2 linked regions of the Niabella beijingensis genome follow. The protein of the gene in region 1 interacts with the protein of each later gene in a pairwise test. Links are inferred from orthologs where the notes say so. Each region holds a gene or a part of one and is shown on either strand. Other genes may lie near its edges.

Region 1 (10,131 bases):
CGGAGTGTTACCCACATGGGTAATTTCAACCTCAAAATACAATGCATCATATGCTTTAAAAGGCGCATTGGGAGGCACACCCTGTGTGTATGCCAGGAAACCGGGAATATAGATCACACCCTTTCCGCCTTCCTTAAATTGTTTTAATCCATCCTCAAATCCCGGGATCGCACCTCCTGACCCCACCTCAGCGGTCATTGTATTCGCATCAAATACCTTATTATCTTTCACCGTTTTGCCGGTATACTTCAGTGTTACCGACTTTCCGTCCGTTACCTGTGTACCTGTTCCCGGAGTTTCAATTTTTACAAATGTTCCCAGGGGTGATTTTACGGCAGTGATGTTCTTGTTTTTCAGATATGCTTCCATATCCCTGATCTGCTTATCCTTGCCGCCGCCCTTTTCAAACGCGTCGACTATCGCTTTCTGTTCTGCGTCCTTTCTTTTCCGGAAAGCTTCCTCCTCTTTCTGATAGTCCAGCTGTGCCAGGCTGTCCTTTTTAAACACATTCAGCACTTTAAAAGTGAACAGGAGCTTGTCGCCTCTTTTAAAGAACGGCGGCAACTGGGCCTCCTGGGCAATCCCCTTTTTTATCAGGGAATCCACAAACATTACCACTATGGCACTGTCTCCTTTCCGGAGGAACCGGTATATCTCATCCGGTGCATACACCTGCTGACCGGGCATCGACTGTATCTCCTGGACCTTTGTAAAAAAGGGCATCTCCCCATAGCTCTGTCCCAGAAGGGTGTCCTTCGAGCCCATAAGACGAATGGACTGCTCCATTTTCAGCACATCTCCTATTGCGGTGGAATCCTTGCTTCCCGCCTCATAGATCTTATACTTAAGTCCGCTGGAAGTTGTTTTGTAATCCGCATTCTTACAGGCGGCGAAGGCTGCTGCTGCAAACAACAAAAGCCCCATTGTTTTTAATTGTTTCATTTTTAACTGTTTCCTGATTTAATTTTTATCCTGCTTTGCATGCAGCCGGGGAGCTGCATGCATTCCAAGCGCTGTTTAAAAACAACGAATTTATCTTATGTGACGTATACTTCCAAATGCAGCTTGTTATTTTCAAAAATAAGCATCCGGACCAATTTCTTCCGGAAGCCGCCACAGGCGGAGATCCGGCGCCCCGGAAGAAGTACCTTACAGGTTCCGGCGTTCAAAGGCATTGACCGATATTCATAAAAAATGGCCGTCCTGCTGGGGACGGCCATCCGATATTTTAGATTACCGGTTATTTCTTTGTATCTTTTTGAGGCTGTTCCTGGGGCATAACAGGAGGTGCCTGTGGCTGCGGCATGTTGTCGCTTACATCAGTAATTTCCACTTCAAAATACAATGGCTCATACTCTTTGAACGGAGAACCCGGAGGAGGTGTTTTGCCATACGCCAGAAAACCTGGGATATAGATCACGCCTTTCCCGCCTTTTTTAAATTGCTTCAGACCATCTTCAAAACCGGGAATGCTTCCCTGCTGGCCAATGGGCACTGTAAAACTGCTTGACTGGAATGTGCTGTCTGTTAATAAATGTTTGCCATTATATTTTACAGTAACGAACTTGCCATTTGCAATAGGTGCTCCGTCGCCCGGGGCATCGATTTTTACAAATGTTCCCAGCGCTGTTTTCGTAGCCGTGATATTCTTCTTCTTCAGGTACTCTTCAACTGCTGCAATTTGTTTTTGTTTGCCGCCTGACTTTTCAAAAGCGATGGAATCTGCTTTTTGCTTTGCCTCTTCCCGCTTCTGATATGCTTCCATTTCTTTTTGACGGTCGAGCATGGCCAGACTGTCATTTTTAAATACCTCCAGCACTTTAAAGGTGAAAATGAATTTATCGCCTTTTTTCATAAACGGCGGCAGCTGGGCTTCCTGGGCCAGTCCTTTTTTAATCAGGGAATCCACGAACATGATGATCACTGCGCTGTCGCCTTTTTTTAATTTTGGCAATATTTCAATCGGGCTATAATCCCCCTGCCCCGGCGGAACCGTTTGCAGCGGCATATATTCCGGCATTGTTTCATAAGAATTATACAGTGTGGTATCCTTTGTTCCGGACACTTTCTGGGTAACATTAAATTTCAACACCTCGCCGATTTTTACGGAGTCCTTACTACCGCCTTCATAAATCTTATACTTAAGCCCGCTGGCTGTTGTCTTAAATTCGGTATTGTTGCAAGCTGTAAAAGCCGCGGCTGCAAATACAACCAGGCCCAACGTTTTTAATTGTTTCATTTTTATTTTTTGTATTATTTTTTTATCGTAATAAATGCTCGTTCTCCTTCAGGACAATTTTGAATTGATTCACTGTTTCCTGCAAGGAGTTTTTGGAACCGCCACCTGAGGCATTAAAATGCCCGCCGCCGTTAAAATATTTCCGTGCAAATGTATTACAGTCAAAATCATCTTTGCTGCGGAAGCTCCATTTACGTTCCTCATCCCGGTCGATCACCAGTGCCGCCAGTTTAATTCCCTGAACCGAAAGCGGGAAATTAACCAGCCCTTCAGTATCACCTGTTTTGATTTCATATTTTAACAGGTCATATTTCGGAATGGCAATAAGCGCCGTATTATATTCATAAAAGAACTCCAGCCGGTGCAAGAACACATGGCCCATAAAACGCAACCGGTTTTCCAGGAAATTATCAAACAACAGACTGTGGATCGTGGTATGCCGGATCCCCAGCTCCATCAAATGCGCCGCCATCCGGTGCACGGCCGGTGTTGTAGCGTCAAACCGGAAGGATCCCGTATCGGCGATGACACCTGCATAAAGACAGGCCCCGATGGCAGTATCAAGCATGCTTTCATCTCCTGCGGCTACAATAAAATCGTAAACCATTTCACAGGTAGAGCTTTTAAGCATATTGCTGACCCCATAGTCAAAAGACGCCACATCGGGTTCCCGGTGGTGATCGATCAGCACCTTCACACATTTCGCCTGGTACAGGTCCTGCTCAAAATGTTTGGTCCGGTGAAAAATATTAAAGTCCAGGCAAAACAGGATCGCCGCATCAGTAAGGAGCTGTTGTACCCGTTCTTTCTCCTTATCGTAATTCAATACATCTTCCGCTCCCGGCATCCAGTTCAGCCAGGGAGCCCAGTTGGTGGGTGACACCACGGTAACAGTATGCCCCAGTTTTTTCAGGTATCCGCAGAGGGCCAATGAGGACCCCATAGCATCTGCATCCGGCTTCTGATGCATGGTAATCATCACTTTAGCCGGCTGTTTGAGCAACGGGAATATGTCTGTTACGGGTTTCAACGAGGCGCAAAAATAGGTAAATCTGTCATTTGGAGTCGATTAATTTTCCTAAATTTGCCGGCCAAATTAAATTAAAATCTAAAATGAGTAATCGTACTTTCACCATGATCAAGCCTGATGCAATGAAAAACGGGCATGCCGGCCTTATCATCGACCGTTTTATCAAAGAAGGCTATAAAATTGTTGCATTAAAACTCACCCGCCTTTCAGCAGAAAAAGCCGGGGAATTCTATGCAGTTCATAAAGAGCGCCCTTTTTACGGAGAGCTTGTACAGTTTATGAGCAGTGGCCCCATTGTAGCGGCGATTCTTGAAAAAGACAACGCGGTGGCTGCCTTCCGGGAACTTATCGGCGCTACAGATCCTTCAAAAGCGGCTGAAGGCACCATTCGTAAGCTGTATGCCACCTCTCTGGGTGAAAATGCGGTTCATGGAAGCGACAGCGACGAAAATGCAGCGATTGAGGGAGCTTTCTTCTTCAGCGGCCTGGAAAGGGTTTTGTAGTTTTGAACGCACAGAATATAGAAATAATAAAGCCGGTTTCAGAAACCGGCTTTATTATTTTAGATCATTGTTCTTACCGCGTCTCTCCTCTCCAATTCACACTGGAAGAAAAGGAGGCATTCTGTGACAATGTTCTGTGCTGCACAGGACGGTAAACGGCTGTTTGCTCTTCCTCCTGTGCCTGATGATTTGCTAAAAATAGCAAGGACGGCACCGAGGTGAGGAAAATCAGCATCAAGATAGATAAGAAACGTTTCATAAAACCGGTTTTTAATATAGTTAACGTGGACTAAGAGGGCTCGACAACAAAGTAATTAAAAAATTCATTCTTGTCAGGGGTTTGCTTTATTATTCTTTTATTAAGTTCTTTAAACGTGATCTCGCTTTATTAAATACATTACGGCCGAGATCCACACCTTTCCGTAATTCTTTCTGCTGCTCTCCCGGGAGATGGATAAAATCCTGACACTCCGTACTGCAACAGCCATCAAACCGGGTCTTACATGCTTCACACTGGATGAACAACAGGTGACAGGCATCATTGGCACAGTTTGCATGTGTGTCCGCCGGTTTGCCGCATTGATGACAATGAGCAATGACCTCATCCGTCACCCGTTCTCCGAGGCGCTGATCAAATACAAAATTCTTGCCATGAAATTTATTAGACAGGTTTTCTGTCTTTACCTCGTTCACATAATTAATGATCCCGCCTTCCAGGTGGTATACATTTTTGAAACCTCTATGCAACATATAAGCAGAAGCCTTTTCGCACCGGATACCTCCTGTACAGTACATAATGATATTTTTATCGATATGTTCCTGCATCATATCCACCGCCATGGGCAGCTGATCCCGGAAGGTATCGCTGGGTATCTCCAGGGCATTTTCAAAATGCCCCACTTCATATTCATAATGATTCCTCATGTCGATTACGATCGTATCCGGATCATTTGTTAATCTGTTAAATTCACTGGCATTAACATATCTTCCTTTCCGCGACATATCAAAATCAGCATCATCAATGCCATCGGCAACGATCTTCTCCCGCACTTTTACATCCAGCACATAAAACGATTTGCCGTCATCATCCACTGCAATGTTCAGCCTCAGGTTCTTTAATGCCGGCGTATCGTCCAAGACGCCCCGCAGCAGTTCAAGGTTGTCTGAGGGTACACTTATCTGGGCATTGATCCCCTCCGCAGCAATATAAATACGTCCCAGCACTCCTACAGCAGATAAGCTTTTATAAAGGCCGTTCCTGTAAGAAACAGGATCGTCAATTTTGAAATAGCAGTAAAAAGAAACCGTTGTACGCGGTGTTTCATCCATTAAAATGCGTTCTTTCAGTTCTTTGCGAGATATACGGTTGTGTAATGCCATTGCCTTTTGAAATTTGAATCATGCTATCCATGATAATTAACATTTTATTAATTGGGCAGTTGCAGGCTGCACCAAATTTCAGCGCGAAAATACACTTTTTAATACAAACTGCCAAGTAATTGGATCTCATCGCATTACCAATCCACAATTTTATAATTACAGGAGGCGGCCCAGACCCGGGGAAAATAAAACTAAAAAAATAGTTGTTAAACTAAGATATTAGTTTTAAATTGCTTTAAACTCAGTTTTCATGAAACAACTTACAAAAGCCGAAGAACAGATCATGCAGGCCCTGTGGCAGCAGGGACCTATGTTTTTAAGAGAGATCCTGGAGCTGTTGCCGTTGCCCAAACCCCATCAAAACACCGTTGCCACTATTTTAAAGATCCTGGTAGAAAAAGAATTTGTAACTGTAAATGTATTTGGCAGACAACATCAGTATGTGCCCGCAGTCAGCAAGGAAGAATACTCAAAAAAAACCATGAAGCAAATGGTAAAAGGGTACTTCGATGGCTCGTTCAGCAACGTGGTGTCATTTATGGTAAAAGAAAACAACCTGAGCATTGAAGAACTGGAAGCCCTGCTGCAGCAGATCAAAAACAAGCAACAATCAAAAAAATAATATCATGGTAACCTATCTGCTTCAGGTGATCTGTTGTTCCGGTATCCTGTATGGTTATTATCATTTCTTTTTAAGGAATGAGCGGTTTCATCAGTATAACCGCTTCTATTTACTGGCCGCAGTGCTGTTAAGTATCACTCTTCCCCTGCTCAGGATCCGGCTCTCGCTGGAAGGAAATAATGTTATAACACAAAGCCTGGGAAAAATATACCTGTCAGAAGAACCGGCCGCAGCGGCGACCACACCAGTAAGGCAGATCGACTGGGCATTGCTTTCAGGCTGGGTGGCCCTCACTATAGGTGCGTTCTTCTTCATCCGCTTTGTAGCAGGCATTATCAAAGTGGTTCAAATCAAACGGCAGGGACAACAGGAGCAACTGGGACGGATCACCTTTATAAAAACCATTCACCCTTACGCTCCATTTTCCTTTTTCAACTGGCTGTTCTGGAACAAAAATCATAACCCCGGGTCTGATGAAGGGAAACAGATCCTGCGGCATGAAATGTATCATATTCATAAGCGGCATACGCTTGACCTCTTATTTGTAGAACTGCTGCTGTGCCTCTATTGGATCAACCCGTTTTTTTACCTGTACCGGAAAGAGGTAAAAATGATCCAGGAGTTCCTGGCAGACCGGTATGCAGCGAAGGAAACCGATCCATTGAATTACGCAGGCATCCTTGTTACCAGCGCCATTCAACAAAAACAATTACTGCTTACCAATCCGTTTTTTAATAACCAACTAAAAAGAAGAATTGCTATGCTTACAAAAAACAACAAAACCGCTTACCAGTACCTGCGGAAAATAATGGTATTACCACTTTCTGTTCTTGTATTTTGTTTGTTTGCATTTACCTATCATGCTGCAGGTTCCTTACCCGAAGCCATGAATGATATCCGGTCAACACTTTTTCCGGCTCCTTCCGAAACCATCAGGTATTCCCCCGGTAACGATTCCCTGTATGTTTTTAATGGCACTCCTATATCAAAAGAAAAATTCTTCGATATTCCAACATCCGATATAAAACAGGTGATCGTACTTGATGAAAAAAAAGCAGCAAAAATTTATGGCGAAAAGGGCAGCAATGGAGCAGTCATCGTTATTGGAAAAAATTACAAAGATGTCAAATCGGACCCGGCATTGGAATTAATAAAAAGGAAGAACAATCTTCCTGATTCCAAAGTTCCCGCTTCCGAAATTGCAGTGGTGGCTTATACAAGCGGGCCTTCAGCCCGGCAACCGGTAAAAGTGGACCCGGAATTAAGCGCATTAAAAATCGGTGGGAACAACTATTTTACTACAACCGAACAGCCTGCAACCTATAATGGGAACTGGGCACGCTTCCTTGCCAGTAATGTTCGCGGGGATGTGCCCGTTATCAACAATGCCGCCCCCGGCAGCTACAGAACGGCCTACCAATTTGTTGTGGAAGCCGATGGCAGCACCAGCAATATCCGGCCACTGACGGCGATTGGATACGGAATGGAAGAAGAAGGTGTAAGGATCCTGAAGAAGTCTGGCGCCTGGACTGCGGCGATCCAGAATGGCCGGAAAGTAAGAACCGCCCACATACAGTATATCCATTTTCAGGTTGTACCCGCTGCCGCCGCTCCGGCGATCACCCCGGCTCCGGATACGATCCCAAAAAATGTACCGCGCGAGCCGGAGATCTTTACAAAGGTGGAACAGGAAGCGAAGTATACCGGCGACTGGGTTCACTTTCTCAGTACCAATCTCCGGGGTGATGTTCCCGTTAAGAACGGCGCAAAACCCGGAAATTATCAGGCGTTGATTCAGTTTATAGTGGATACGGAAGGAAATGTGAGCAATGTAAAAGTTATAAAAGAACCCGGATATGGAATGGGCGAAGAAGCGGCACGGGTAATCAGCTCCTCGGGAAAATGGATACCCGCCAGGCAAAATAAACGCGTGGTAAAAGCTTACCGGAAGCAACCGATCACTTTTCAGGTTGCAGCAAATTAAACAAGCAGCCGGATGTCAATATCCGCAACCGGTCGTTTCATCATGGCTTATTATTATTATTAACATAATACTATTTCCAATTATGCACACCTTTATAATCTACCTGTTCCAAATGGTTCTTTGCTCCGGTTTACTTTATCTGTTCTATGCATTGTTCTTAAAGAACAGGAAGACATATCAGTTTAACCGGTTTTATCTACTGGGAGCCCTCCTGCTTAGCCTGCTGGTACCTTTTATTAAAATCCCCTATTATGTTTCGCTTACAAATAATTCAGGGATCGGGATGCAAACACTGGTTAGGTACAATGCATTGATGCTTGCGGAAATAGCAGTACCGGCCCGTTCTGGCGCCTTGAATTGGGAACGCATTTTACTTTTTCTTATAGCAGGCATTTCCCTTTTACTCGTTGCAAAAACGCTCTTTGCCATCAGAAACCTGGTACGGATGCGCCTGCAAAATATTTCCGAAAAAAAATATGGCGTAACGTTCATTGCCACACCAGATAAAACGGCTCCCTTTTCTTTCTTTCGCTGGCTCTTCTGGAATCCTCAGAAACAACAGAACCCGGTAACTGCTGAAAGTATTTTACAGCATGAACTCTGTCATATCCGGCAACTGCACAGTATGGATGTGCTGATCGCTGAATTTATTGCTGCCGCCGCCTGGATGAATCCTTTTTACTGGATCATGAAGAATGAATTAAAGGCGGTACATGAGTTTGCTGCCGACGATTATGCCGCAAAGCAGGCAGGTAACCTCACCTATACAGAGCACCTGATAACGGAGGCTATCTTTCAAAAACAACTGCAACTTGTAAACCCATTTTTTAACGATCAATTCAAAAGAAGACTTGCTATGTTAACTCAAAAAACCAACTCATCAAAAGGCCGCTACAACAAATGGATCGCGATCCCGCTTTTTATTGCCACCGCTATTTTCTTTGTTATCAGCTGCCAGAAGAAAGATGTATTCAACGAACAGGGGAACAACTCCCCTTCACCCTCCCTGCAACAAACCGTAAAGAATCCTGAAATCGACGCCCGTTATTCCGGCGACTGGGCACGGTTTCTTCAAACAAATTTAAGAGGAGATATACCCGTAGAAAATGGAGCGGGACCGGGCAATTACCAGGTGATCGCCCAGTTTGTTGTGGATGTTGACGGAACAGTAAGTAATGTAAAGATACTCAAAGACCCGGGCTATGGCATGGGTTCCGAAACCGTAAGAGTGATTGCCGCCTCCGGCAGGTGGACCCCGGCAATGCAGAACGGAAAACCGGTTAAAGCTTACCGGAAACAACCGATCACCTTCCAGGTTACAGAGGGCTGATGGTAAAAGACCCCGTCTCAGGTTGGGCCTGCAGTAGTCTTTTAGCGCTGGCTTCTGTTATAACACTATTTTGCGGCTGCAGCTCTTCCAATTTCATCCGGCACAAGCGCAGAATCGCTATTCAACAAGAATTCCCTAAAAGATTCTTTTTTGATACCATTACAAATACAGCATTTAATAAAGTATACGGGTTCAAATACATTAGCAAAAAATCTTTGACCGAGTTGAAAAAGACGGCTTTTTTTCAACAATTAAGTATCCATAAAGATAATTTAATACCGGTATATGCCGCAACAAAATGCAGTGAGGAAAGACTTCCGGAATATATATTAGTGTTTAGAATCAAACACAACCTTCCAATTATCGACTATCTTTCAACGCACTTTCAAAAAATTGATTTATACAGGCAGCTGGGGGGTTTTAAGCGCAACTCAAAACGGTCCATTCAAACATATTACGCACACGATTCAATAAATAAGTGGATCGCATCAGCTGCATTGGTTCGACCTAATACAAATGACATATCCTTTCTTGTGCTCGGATTTTTACCTTATTCAAATAATTCTGTGATCATAAAAGAACAGATAGAATACGCCAGGAATCTCCATAGGAAAGGTTTGGATTATTATGCTATATATGGGTCGAATAAGCACGGATTGGATACGCTGCTGCAAAATAGGGGGTTTGAAAAAATAACCTATATCATAAATTCAATTAATAACACTGACCAATTTGTTTACCATGACTATTTTGAGATTGCCGACAAAGCATTTAAAAAAAACGGAGGCCTTTTTTATTATGAACCCGTGAATGTTTTAAAAAACTGGGATAACAATGAACTGGAAACCAGTGAAGATGTTTATTCACATAGTTATTATAAACGAAGCCTATCAACCTATTTATCTTTTTTAGGTTTACACAAAGAAGCTGCAGAAGACACGTCTATTAAAAAAATGTCATGCCCGGAAGGGTATTCTGTTACTCCAGCGGGTAAATATGTTCTTGATAAAATAGGCGATAGCAGGATTATTGTATTCAATGAA
Region 2 (10,284 bases), on another replicon or contig:
CGATCACTGTTTTCCGCTTGTCCTCCGACTGAAAATGCTGCAGCATCCCCTCTGCATCGGCTTCGGGATGGAACTGTGTACCGAACATATACGGATTGAAGGAAATGCCCATCACCGCCCGTTCATAGGGCACATGCGGGCGCTCTTTTTCGATACAGGTAATATAGGCGCCCATGTCGTTCAATAATCCCAGGTTGGGCTGTATCAGCTGAAAATCCCTGCTGTCTACAGCATAAAAGGGATCCCTTAAGTTTTCAAATACCGGGTTCGACCGGGCTTCCGGAAGCAGGTGCACCGGAAAGACGCCAAAGGAGGTAGACTTGCGTTTGCAGATCAGTCCTGCATTAAAATACCTGCTGGCCAGCTGGAAAGAATGACAGATAAAAAATACATATTTTTTCTGTTCATTTCCGGGGTTATCATTCCAGCGCAATAATTCATTCAGCCACTTGTTCCAGTTAATATCCCAGTCGTCAAAACGGCTGCTCAGGGGATCTCCGGGGCCGCCACTCGAAATATAGATGTCATAAGACATGTCCGGCAGTTCGTTCTTAACGCGAACATCGAAGATATCATAAGTCAGGTCAATTTGTTTTTCGTCGGCCCACCGGTGCACAATCTCCCTGATACAACGCATGCCCTGATTGGGCTGCCCGTCATTGAGATCCAGTATTGCAAAACGAACACATTCTTTTTCCATCACCATCCTGCAAAAATAGCGATTGAAGCCTTAACGGTACTTAATCCGGGTCAAGAATTACTAACAGGTGTGTATATCAGGCAGCTACCGGTACTGTTTGTTGATAGCGAATCCTACATGATCGTTTACCCGTTTCAGTATATTCCCGTTGATCTGCCGGCGTCTTTTTTTATCGGACCGGTCCAGGAAAATACCTTTATCATTAAAAGGTTGCGGCGTCTCAAAAAAGACAAGGATGCAGTAACTTTCTCCTTTGATCCTGCTGTTGAGTGCTTTATTTCTTACGGAGAGCTGCACCAGTTTACGCGCCTGCAACCCCTCATAATAGTCTACATTGGTGATCCAGGTGCATTGGATGGCCCGCATATCATCTACCAGCTTTTTTACCGCAGCAACATCATAGTGCCGCGCCTGAAGACTGTCGGCAAAGGCCGGCTCATTCAGGTTGAAATGATAAATATATTTTACCGAATCCTCATTAAACTCAAAAGAAATATTCGTAAATGTTTTTTCCTCAAAAAGCAACGAGAAGGCATGTTGCTCATACAGCCGGGCAAACTGATCTTTTATAGACTCCAGCTTCTGCTCGTGACGGGAGTAGAAATCACGCGTGAAATTTTTGGGATAGGAGCAAGCCGTCAGCAACAGGATGCTTCCGTAAAAAAGAAGGGGCGATATGCAGCGGTTCTTTTTCATTTCGGAGTTTTGGGATTCCAAACGCTGATCCCGTAAATAATATTCCTTAAAAATGCAGGCGACAATTGTTGTATGGCCCTTGCCCCGTAATCCCAGTATTCAAATTCGATAAGGTCATCCGACAGTTTGCGGATATTGGTAAGCAACACATAATGTGTGGGCGTACTGATCAGGGATTGCCGGTGTGATTTCCGGTATAATTTTTTATTGTTCAGATAAAGAAAAACCAGCCCTTTTTGCATTTGTGTTTCCAGGAAACCGGGCAGGTCTTTTACAGAAGGACGAAAGAGGTCGGACCCTTTTGCCTTTACCGTACCATTGAACAGCCGGCGGAGCATGCGGTTGAATTTAGCATAATTGGTAGAGGACCAGAACGTATTTTCGTCGCCTTTCTGGAACCGGCGGTTAAAGAAGTTCAGATACCCTTTATAATGATCTGCCAGCGTGAGGAACCACATCTGGCCTGCGGGATTAATGTCTAGTGTTCCCTTGTACCGCAACAGGCCGGCTTCCAATCGTACCGGCTTGCTGGGACGGAACTGATCCTTGCCGATATTTGCCTGCCCGTTTTTATAAAGATTGATCATAAACCGCGCAAACCCAAGCGGATCATAGGTGAGCGGGATATAGGTGAGTGCGGAATAGGCGCAGAAATTGGTTGTTTTTCCTTCAAAGAATGCAAATGGTTTTATGGTAAAGGTTTTCAGGTTGCTCAGCAACAGGGCGGGTGCAACATTGGGCCACCACCTGCTTTGCTGAAGATCTTTTATGCTGTTCAGGTATTGCAGCGCCTGCTCCGGTGTACTTTTTTTAACGGTATCTGGTGCCGGTAATGCTGCCCGCACGGGTAAAAAGCAGCAAAACAGGAACGCCATAAAAAGCAGTCTTCCCCCACAGGGTATTTTACGGACCGGGATCGTCATGATCCCGAAAATAATGATTTTTTTAAAATAGTCTTATTCCTGAACAGGAAAATAAAAAGCGGTATCAACAGCTATTTATATTATATCGAACCGGACACAGAACGATGGTATGCTGTAAAAGGCTTTTGATACTGGCTTGTTCCTCTTGTTCGGGGAGGGGGCTGTTTTATTGATTGGCTTCCACATTCCCGTTAAAGGAAATCGGCGTTTTATTCATGCTCAGCACCCGGAGGGACGCAAATCCGGAAGGGGAAACCGTAAGATAAAGCGAACGCACTTCGTTGTTGTCTTTAGGCGTGATCTCGATCTCATAATTGTTTTTCCGCTGCGACTTTTTGTAATCGAATTTTGTTGAAGTGAATTTAATGCCGCCCTTGGTCGGATCCACCGGTGCGGTAAAGGACCTTCCGAAGAAGGGGAGATAGGCGATCACGGAGTCCGGCGTCACCCGCACATCGTACCGCGATGTAAGCTGATAAAGGTTGCTGGCATTGGGGAACAGGAAGCGCGGATTGAAGCGGCTGTCTTCTGTGGGAAAGACACTGGTGGCCACAAATGTATACTGCTGGCCGGTTACGGCGTCTGTAATTGCGGTGGACGACCCGGTGGTTTGTTTTTGTGAGGAGCAGGAAAAGAAAAAGAACAGTACCGGCAGTAAGAGCAGCGATGAATAAGTTATTGTTTTCATAAAAAATCTGTTTTATTCATGATGCGATCGTACTGTAATTTACACAATTTTTCCCGTACAGGCATTGTTAATGTCCTGCAAAGAACAGGGGTAAAAAAGCAGTGGCGGAGTTTGTGGCCCGATCCGGTTACTTGTCTTTTTCTTCATTTCCGGCCTCCTTTTTGGGAAGCACGGGGCTGTTCAGCTGCACCACATGTTGCTGCTGGCGTTTGCGCATGAACAGGTTCAGCAGCTCTACAATGAAGGAAAAGGCCATGGCAAAATAAATATAGTTTTTAAGATGCAGCTCATGGGCCATATCCGCATTCCATCCTTCCACGATCAGGCTTACCCCGATCATTACCAGGAAGGACAGGGCCAGCATTTTTATTGTCGGATGCTTCAGGATAAAGTCGGAGATCCTGGCACTGAAGGAGAACATAACGATCATGGCAACGATCACCGCCGCGATCATGATCTCAATATGTTTGGCCGTACCTCCCGCGGTGATCACGCTGTCGAATGAAAAAACGGCGTCGATGACCAGGATCTGGCCGATCGCCTGCCCGAAGCTGAGCGGTTTCTGGTTTTGGGCAGCAGCAGAAGGATCTTCACCTTCCAGTTTATGATGGATCTCTTTTACTGATTTATAAATAAGAAAAAGCCCTCCCGCCAGCATCACGATGCTGGCAAGATCAAATCCTTTTCCAAACCAGGATTCAGGAATGATGTATTTCCCTTTTTGTCCCAGCAGCCAGCTTAATGCCATCAACAACAGGCAGCGCGACAGGATCCCGGTGACCATCCACACACGCCGGGCCTTCCCTTGAGATTCTTTGCGCAGCCGGTTCAGGATGATGCTGACAAAGATCACGTTGTCGATCCCCAGCACGATCTCGAGTATGGCAAGGATTAGGAAACTGATCAATGAATCAACGGTGAAAATTTCCGCAGTAGAGATAAATAAGAGGTCCATGTATTTTTTGGTTTATAGATTGTTACAGATATTCCGCACAATTGCAGGACCTTCATAGATAAAGCCGGTCCAGAGTTGTACCAGCGAGGCGCCTGCTTCCAGTTTTTCTTTTGCATCTTCCGCAGTAAAAATGCCGCCGGATGCAATGATGGGGATGGCCCCGTTCGTTTGTTCTGTAATGTATTTTACAATGGCAGTGCTTTTCTGTTGTACCGGTTTTCCGCTTAGTCCGCCCGCTCCGATGGCTGCTACCTGGTCTGCCGGGGTTTTTAAATGACTCCGGTCGATGGTGGTATTGGTCGCTACAAGTCCGTCCAGTTTTATTTCCAGTGCAAGGGAAATGACATCATCGATCTGCTCCTGGCTCAGATCGGGGGCTATCTTCAGCAGGATGGGTTTGGCAAATGCCTTCCCATTGTTGATCATCGCGAGGTTCAGCAGGATCTTCCGCAAAGCTTCTTTATCCTGGAGCTCGCGCAGTCCCGGTGTATTGGGGCTGCTTACATTTACCACAAAATAGTCGACGAACGGATGCAACCGGGTAAAACAGGTGGCATAGTCCTGCCAGGCATTCTCATTGGGAGTTATTTTGTTCTTGCCAATATTCCCGCCGATGATCAGCGGGTATTTTTCCCTGCTGCCGGATGTTTTTGTTCTCCATGCTTCCAGGCGCTGCGCGATTTTTTCCACCCCGTCATTATTAAACCCCATGCGGTTGATCAATGCCTTATCTGCAGGCAGACGGAACAGCCGTGGGCCTTCGTTACCGTCCTGGGGCAGCGGGGTAACGGTCCCGATCTCCACAAATCCGAATCCCAGGGCTTCCAGTTCATTAAGAAAAACAGCATTTTTGTCAAACCCGGCTCCCAGGCCAACGGGGTTTTTAAAAGTGAGGTTTAAAAAATGGGTTTCTTTGAGTGGTGCGCTGGTGAAGGAACGGACGATGGCCTTGCCCAACTTATTACCGGTAAACAGTTGCAGGTGGTGCATGGCCATATAATGGACCCGTTCAGGGGGAAAACTGAAATAGAATTTTCTTAAAAGACGGTACATACAGCGCAAATATAAACCAGAAATGAGAATGAGGATCCAGATTTGAGTATTGAGATTTGAGCGTTCAGATCTGAGCATTGAGAAATACGTATCCGGAACCGGGATTACGGGATTCGAAATCGGGACCGGGTATGGGTTTCCGGTGCTCCGGTTCTGACGCGGATTGCGGGACAGTGCACAGATCGCTGAAAGCTGATATTTGAATTCTCAACTCTCAATTCTCACGTCGCGCTCCCTCTATCCGTCAATTTTCCAGTCGATGGGGTCAATGCCATGTGCCGCAAGGTATTCATTGGTCTTTGAAAAGGGCTTGCTGCCAAAGAACCCGTTATGTGCGGAAAGCGGGGAAGGGTGCGCGGATTTCAGGATCAGGTGTTTGGCGGTATCGATCAGTGCCGCCTTTTCCTGGGCGAACTTTCCCCACAGGATAAAAACCACATTTGATTTATCCTCAGAAACTTTCCGGATAACCGCGTCTGTAAAAGTGGCCCATCCGATCTTGGCATGACTCATGGGCTCACCGGCGCGTACTGTTAAGGAGGCGTTCAGCATAAAAACACCCTGCTGTGCCCATTTGGTAAGGTCACCGGTTGCGGGTACCGGCACGCCAAGGTCGGCATGCAGCTCCTTGTAGATATTCACCAGGGAGGGCGGTGGAGGTACGCCCTTTTGTACCGAGAAGCAAAGGCCATGAGCCTGCCCCGGCCCGTGGTAGGGATCCTGCCCCAGTAGTAATACTTTTACATCAGCGAACGGGGTGGTGTTAAATGCATTAAAAATGTTTTTACCGGCGGGGTAAATGGTTTTTCCCAGTTGTTTTTCGGCTTTCAGATGCTGCACCAGCGAACTAAAATAAGGCTGCTGAAATTCTTCCTGCAATTCCTGTTTCCAGGAGGGATCAATGGCTACTTCCATCCGTGCTGTTTTGGGTAAAAATAACAACTTCATCCAGAAGCACAAAGATTTCTTGAAGGCTATTAGATGGCTGGTTTGTAGTGTGCTAGATATAGCGATTATTTTCAGGGTAAACCAAGGCTGATAGCAGGTATCGATAATTTAACATTTCCCGGGGAGCTTGCTGTTTGATTTTGGCTACTTTTATCGAAACACTAAAGCACTTTAAATGAATCCGTACATCTTATTTCCTGTAGTTTGGATTGTTGCTAATGGTATTTATTCGGTCATCATGTATGTCTTTCTGAAGGACCGGTTATACAAGGAAAAATATGTAACCATACTTAAAGTGTCGCTTGCCAGTTTATGGATCATCTCATTCCTGGGAATATTTGCGGCCTGTCTGATCTTTTTCTGATAAACGGCAGCTGCGATTGTTGGAATTGTTCCGGTTATGTTTTAAATTGAAATATATTTTGAATAAATGGAGTATATCGACTATTATAAGGTCCTGGGAATATCCAAAGATGCTTCTGCGGATGATATAAAGAAGGCCTACCGGAAGCTGGCCCGAAAACATCACCCCGATCTGAATCCCGATGATAAAGAAGCTGTAAAATTATTCCAGCAGATCAATGAAGCGCATGAGGTATTGAGCGATCCGGAAAAGCGGAAAAAATACGATCAGTACGGTGCCGACTGGAAGCATGCCGATCAGTTTGAAGAAGCGCGCCGGCAGCGGACTTCCGGCCAGCAAGGTCATCCTTTTGAAGGTGGACAATATACTTATAGCAGTGGTGAGGAAGGTGATTTTTCCGATTTCTTTTCTTCGCTTTTCGGTAATGCCCGCAGTGAGGGGCGCTCCGGTACCCGGTTCAAAGGTCAGGACTACCGGGCGGCCGTAACGCTGAACCTTTCCGATGCCTACCGCACACATCAGCAAACGTTTACCGTCAATGGAAAAAATATCCGGATCACCGTTCCTGCAGGAATTGAAAACGGACAGGAGATCCGGATTGCCGGTTATGGCGCGCCCGGCGTGAACGGAGGACCCAACGGAGACCTGTATATCACATTCGATATAAAAAATGATACGGGCTTTGTGCGGAAGGGGAATGATCTGTATACCCATGTATCCCTGGACCTCTACAAGGCGATGCTGGGAGGAGAGGAAACCATCGATACCATGGGAGGCAAAGTAAAACTATCCGTAGCGCCGGAAACACAGAACGAAACAAAAGTGCGCCTGAAAGGCAAGGGGTTCCCCGTGTACAAACAGGAAGGCGTTTTTGGTGATCTGTATGTTACCTACCAGGTGCAGTTGCCGAAGAACCTGTCGGAGAAAGAAAAAACATTGTTTAAAGAGCTGGCTCAGGAAGCCGAAAAAAAATAAAGATGGAGCGTCATACAAACAGCATATCGGTAGAGCAGTGTTGCTCCTATTACAGGATCGAAACCACATTTGTGCAATCACTGAATGATCATGGACTGATTGAGCTGGTGCAGCAGAATGAAAGTTATTTTATTGCATTTGAACAGCTGGCGGATCTTGAAAAGTACATGCATATGCATTACGATCTGGATATTAATATGGAAGGCCTGGAGGCAATAGCGCACCTGCTCAATAAAGTGCAGCGGTTGCAAACAGAGATCCGGGGGCTGAAAAATGAACTGGGGCACTGATGCCGCTCTATGCGATCCGCAGCTTAATGGCATGTGGTTGTTAAAAATGAGATTATTTCCTTTATACGGAAGGGGGCCTGCTATTGGGTACCGGCACATAAAAAAAGGGTTGTTGCTTTTTTTTATGTGGTGTTCCTGCTGTGTCAATGCCCAGGAACAGGGGTTGCCGGCGGCTATTGCAGACCAGTTTTATATGCAGTACCCATATGCCACTGATCTCAGATGTAAGGTAGACGGACGAAAGGCCGTTGTTGATTTTCTGATGAAAAAAGAAAAATACCAGGCCATTTATAAAAAAAATGAATGGGAATACACGGTAATGGATTTTAGTTTTGACCGGTTGCCGGAAAAAATAAAGGAACGCTTCAGAAAGTCCCGTTCAGGAGTGATAGCCGTTGCCGATGTGGATGTAATATACGTTCCAAGCGGGTTTGAAGCGTATCGCATCCGGATCGGGGAACCCCGTGATCTCAAAAAATACATTTATTTCAGTGAATCGGGGAAAATCTTTCATACTGCTCCATACCAGGACTGACCGTACGTCCATCGCTTTTTAACCCCGTCTTTTCTGTTTTTTTGTTTATTTTCCGCGTGAATTAAACTTTTTAATCATGCGTACCTCAAAAGGTTTATTATTTTTTTGGGTTGTTTTTTGGGTAATGAAGACCGATGCCCAAAACGGTTACTGGCAGCAGCGGGTGAAATATGTCATGAATATCGATATGGATGTATCTTCCAACCGGTTCAAAGGAAGACAGCAACTGGAATACTGGAACAATTCACCGGATACGCTGGATAAAGTTTATTATCATTTGTTCTGGAATGCCTTTCAGCCGGGAAGTATGATGGATGAACGGAGTAAGCGACAGGGTACGATTGAGATCGGAAATAAGTCAGACTGGGATCCGCGTGTGAAGGACCGCATCAGCAATCTGAAGCCGGACGAGATCGGATACCAGAAGGTCAGCCGGCTTACCATGAACGGGACTTCTCAGCCCTATGAAGTACAGGGCACCATCCTGATCGTAAAACTGACCCGTCCCATTCTGCCCAAACAGAAAGTGACATTTGCAATGGACTTTGAAGCGCAGGTGCCGTTGCAGATCCGGCGAAGCGGAAGGGACAACCCAAATACCAAAGTACGGTATTCCATGAGCCAGTGGTATCCCAAATTAAGCGTTTATGATAAAGACGGCTGGCACCCTACACCCTATGTGGGGCGGGAGTTTTACGGGAATTTCGGCGACTTTGACGTGAACATCACCATTGATAAAAACTACATCCTGGGTGGTACCGGTTACCTGACCAATGCCAACCAGATCGGGTATGGGTATGAAGCGGAAGGTGCCGCCGTGACCCGTCCGGCAGGAGACAAGCTTACCTGGAAATTTACGGCACCGGAAGTGCATGATTTCATGTGGGCTGCGGACCCGGAATTTGTTCACCGGTCGAAAAAGATACGGGAGGATCTTACCTTACACCTGCTGTATAAACCAGCTAAATCAACGCCTGAAAAATGGGAAAAGATATTATCGGATGCAGCGCAGGCCCTGCCTTATATTGAAAAGACATTCGGTCATTATCCATATAAACAATATTCTTTTATTACCGGTGGCGATGGCGGCATGGAATACCCGATGGCCACGCTGCTGGCCGCTCCGGGCGCCTGGCTGCATGAATGGATGCACGAATGGTTCTACGGACGGCTGGCAACGGATGAAACCCATTATCCGTGGATGGATGAAGGAGGGGCTGATTATGCAGATACGCGGGTCTCTGCATGGCTCAACCGGCAGGGGGTACCGGGATATGAGCGGCCCGATTCCACCTACTTCCAGTACCTGGATCTTGTTAAGAGCGGAAAGGAAGAGCCGCTAAGCACACCCGCTGATCATTTTAATACGAATTTCGCCTACAGTCGTGCCAGCTATATCAAGGGTTCCCTGTTCTTATCGCAACTCGGTTATATCCTGGGGGATTCGGTAAGGGACCGGGTGCTGCTGAATTATTATAACCAGTGGAAGTTCAAACATCCTGATGCGAATGATTTTATCCGCGTGGCACAAAAAACAAGCGGCACAAAGCTGGATTGGTACCGGGATTACTGGATCTACAGTACAAAGACCATTGATTATGCCATCGACAGTCTTTGGGAGGAAGGAGGAAAGACAAAGATCCGCCTTCGCAATGATGGCCTGATGCCGATGCCGGTTGATTTCCTGATCCGCTTTAAAGATGGTACGCAGGAGCTGCATAATGTTCCGCTGGATCTGATGTACAATGCCAAACCCCCTGAGGATGCCGGTATGCGGTGGAAGGTTTACCCGCCCTGGCCCTGGACCAATAAATTTTACACCATAGAAACCGGTCACCGCCTGATGGAAATAGATACCGGAGAGATCGATCCTGGTTTGCGGATGGCTGATATCAACCGCCGGAACAACAAGATCCAGCTGCGGTACTAAGTGCTGTGTAAGGAGGATATTGCCTGGATATTATTGATCTGCTCCGCCTTTGCGCTCGGGCTCCTTCACTTCGGGCCATTTGGCTGGTTGCCCGTTTATCGCCGGCAGCACGCGTTTTTCACGGCTGGCGAGCTCAGGGTCTTCTGATGCCATATAAGCCAGTATCGCTGTGAGGATAACATTATTCCGGACTTCGTCAAACACGATTTTATCGTAAGTATCGCGGT

Evidence for each region.
Region 2: the proteins of K7B07_RS20200 (region 1) and ung interact in binary tests that used the Escherichia coli proteins (3 or more experiments, as listed by UniProt). The link is inferred for Niabella beijingensis from one-to-one orthologs.

The regions. Positions count from the first base shown.
Region 1 is NZ_JAIQDI010000002.1:969,116-979,246, reverse strand. Bases 2,249-5,062 are described here. They hold K7B07_RS20200 (nucleoside-diphosphate kinase), read left to right. Parts: upstream 2,249-3,352; coding sequence 3,353-3,772; downstream 3,773-5,062. Other genes in these bases: trhO (oxygen-dependent tRNA uridine(34) hydroxylase TrhO), read right to left, coding at 4,121-5,062; K7B07_RS20195 (hypothetical protein), read right to left, coding at 3,846-4,031; K7B07_RS20205 (DHH family phosphoesterase), read right to left, coding at 2,262-3,269. Also shown: K7B07_RS20215 (FKBP-type peptidyl-prolyl cis-trans isomerase), read right to left, coding at 1-942; K7B07_RS20210 (FKBP-type peptidyl-prolyl cis-trans isomerase), read right to left, coding at 1,241-2,239; more of trhO, read right to left, coding at 5,063-5,152; K7B07_RS20185 (BlaI/MecI/CopY family transcriptional regulator), read left to right, coding at 5,403-5,774; K7B07_RS20180 (energy transducer TonB), read left to right, coding at 5,779-7,758; K7B07_RS20175 (M56 family metallopeptidase), read left to right, coding at 7,841-9,088; K7B07_RS20170 (hypothetical protein), read left to right, coding at 9,088-10,131. UniProt on the Escherichia coli protein: Major role in the synthesis of nucleoside triphosphates other than ATP. The ATP gamma phosphate is transferred to the NDP beta phosphate via a ping-pong mechanism, using a phosphorylated active-site intermediate.
Region 2 is NZ_JAIQDI010000001.1:634,478-644,761, reverse strand. Bases 4,109-7,075 are described here. They hold ung (uracil-DNA glycosylase), read right to left. Parts: upstream 5,964-7,075; coding sequence 5,253-5,963; downstream 4,109-5,252. Other genes in these bases: K7B07_RS02655 (DnaJ C-terminal domain-containing protein), read left to right, coding at 6,394-7,075; K7B07_RS02660 (hypothetical protein), read left to right, coding at 6,139-6,327; K7B07_RS02670 (quinone-dependent dihydroorotate dehydrogenase), read right to left, coding at 4,109-5,015. Also shown: K7B07_RS02695 (type 1 glutamine amidotransferase), read right to left, coding at 1-700; K7B07_RS02690 (hypothetical protein), read right to left, coding at 785-1,396; K7B07_RS02685 (hypothetical protein), read right to left, coding at 1,393-2,319; K7B07_RS02680 (DUF4251 domain-containing protein), read right to left, coding at 2,486-3,007; K7B07_RS02675 (TerC family protein), read right to left, coding at 3,135-3,962; more of K7B07_RS02670, read right to left, coding at 3,975-4,108; more of K7B07_RS02655, read left to right, coding at 7,076-7,302; K7B07_RS02650 (chaperone modulator CbpM), read left to right, coding at 7,305-7,592; K7B07_RS02645 (hypothetical protein), read left to right, coding at 7,639-8,127; K7B07_RS02640 (M1 family metallopeptidase), read left to right, coding at 8,204-10,057; K7B07_RS02635 (M20/M25/M40 family metallo-hydrolase), read right to left, coding at 10,088-10,284. UniProt on the Escherichia coli protein: Excises uracil residues from the DNA which can arise as a result of misincorporation of dUMP residues by DNA polymerase or due to deamination of cytosine.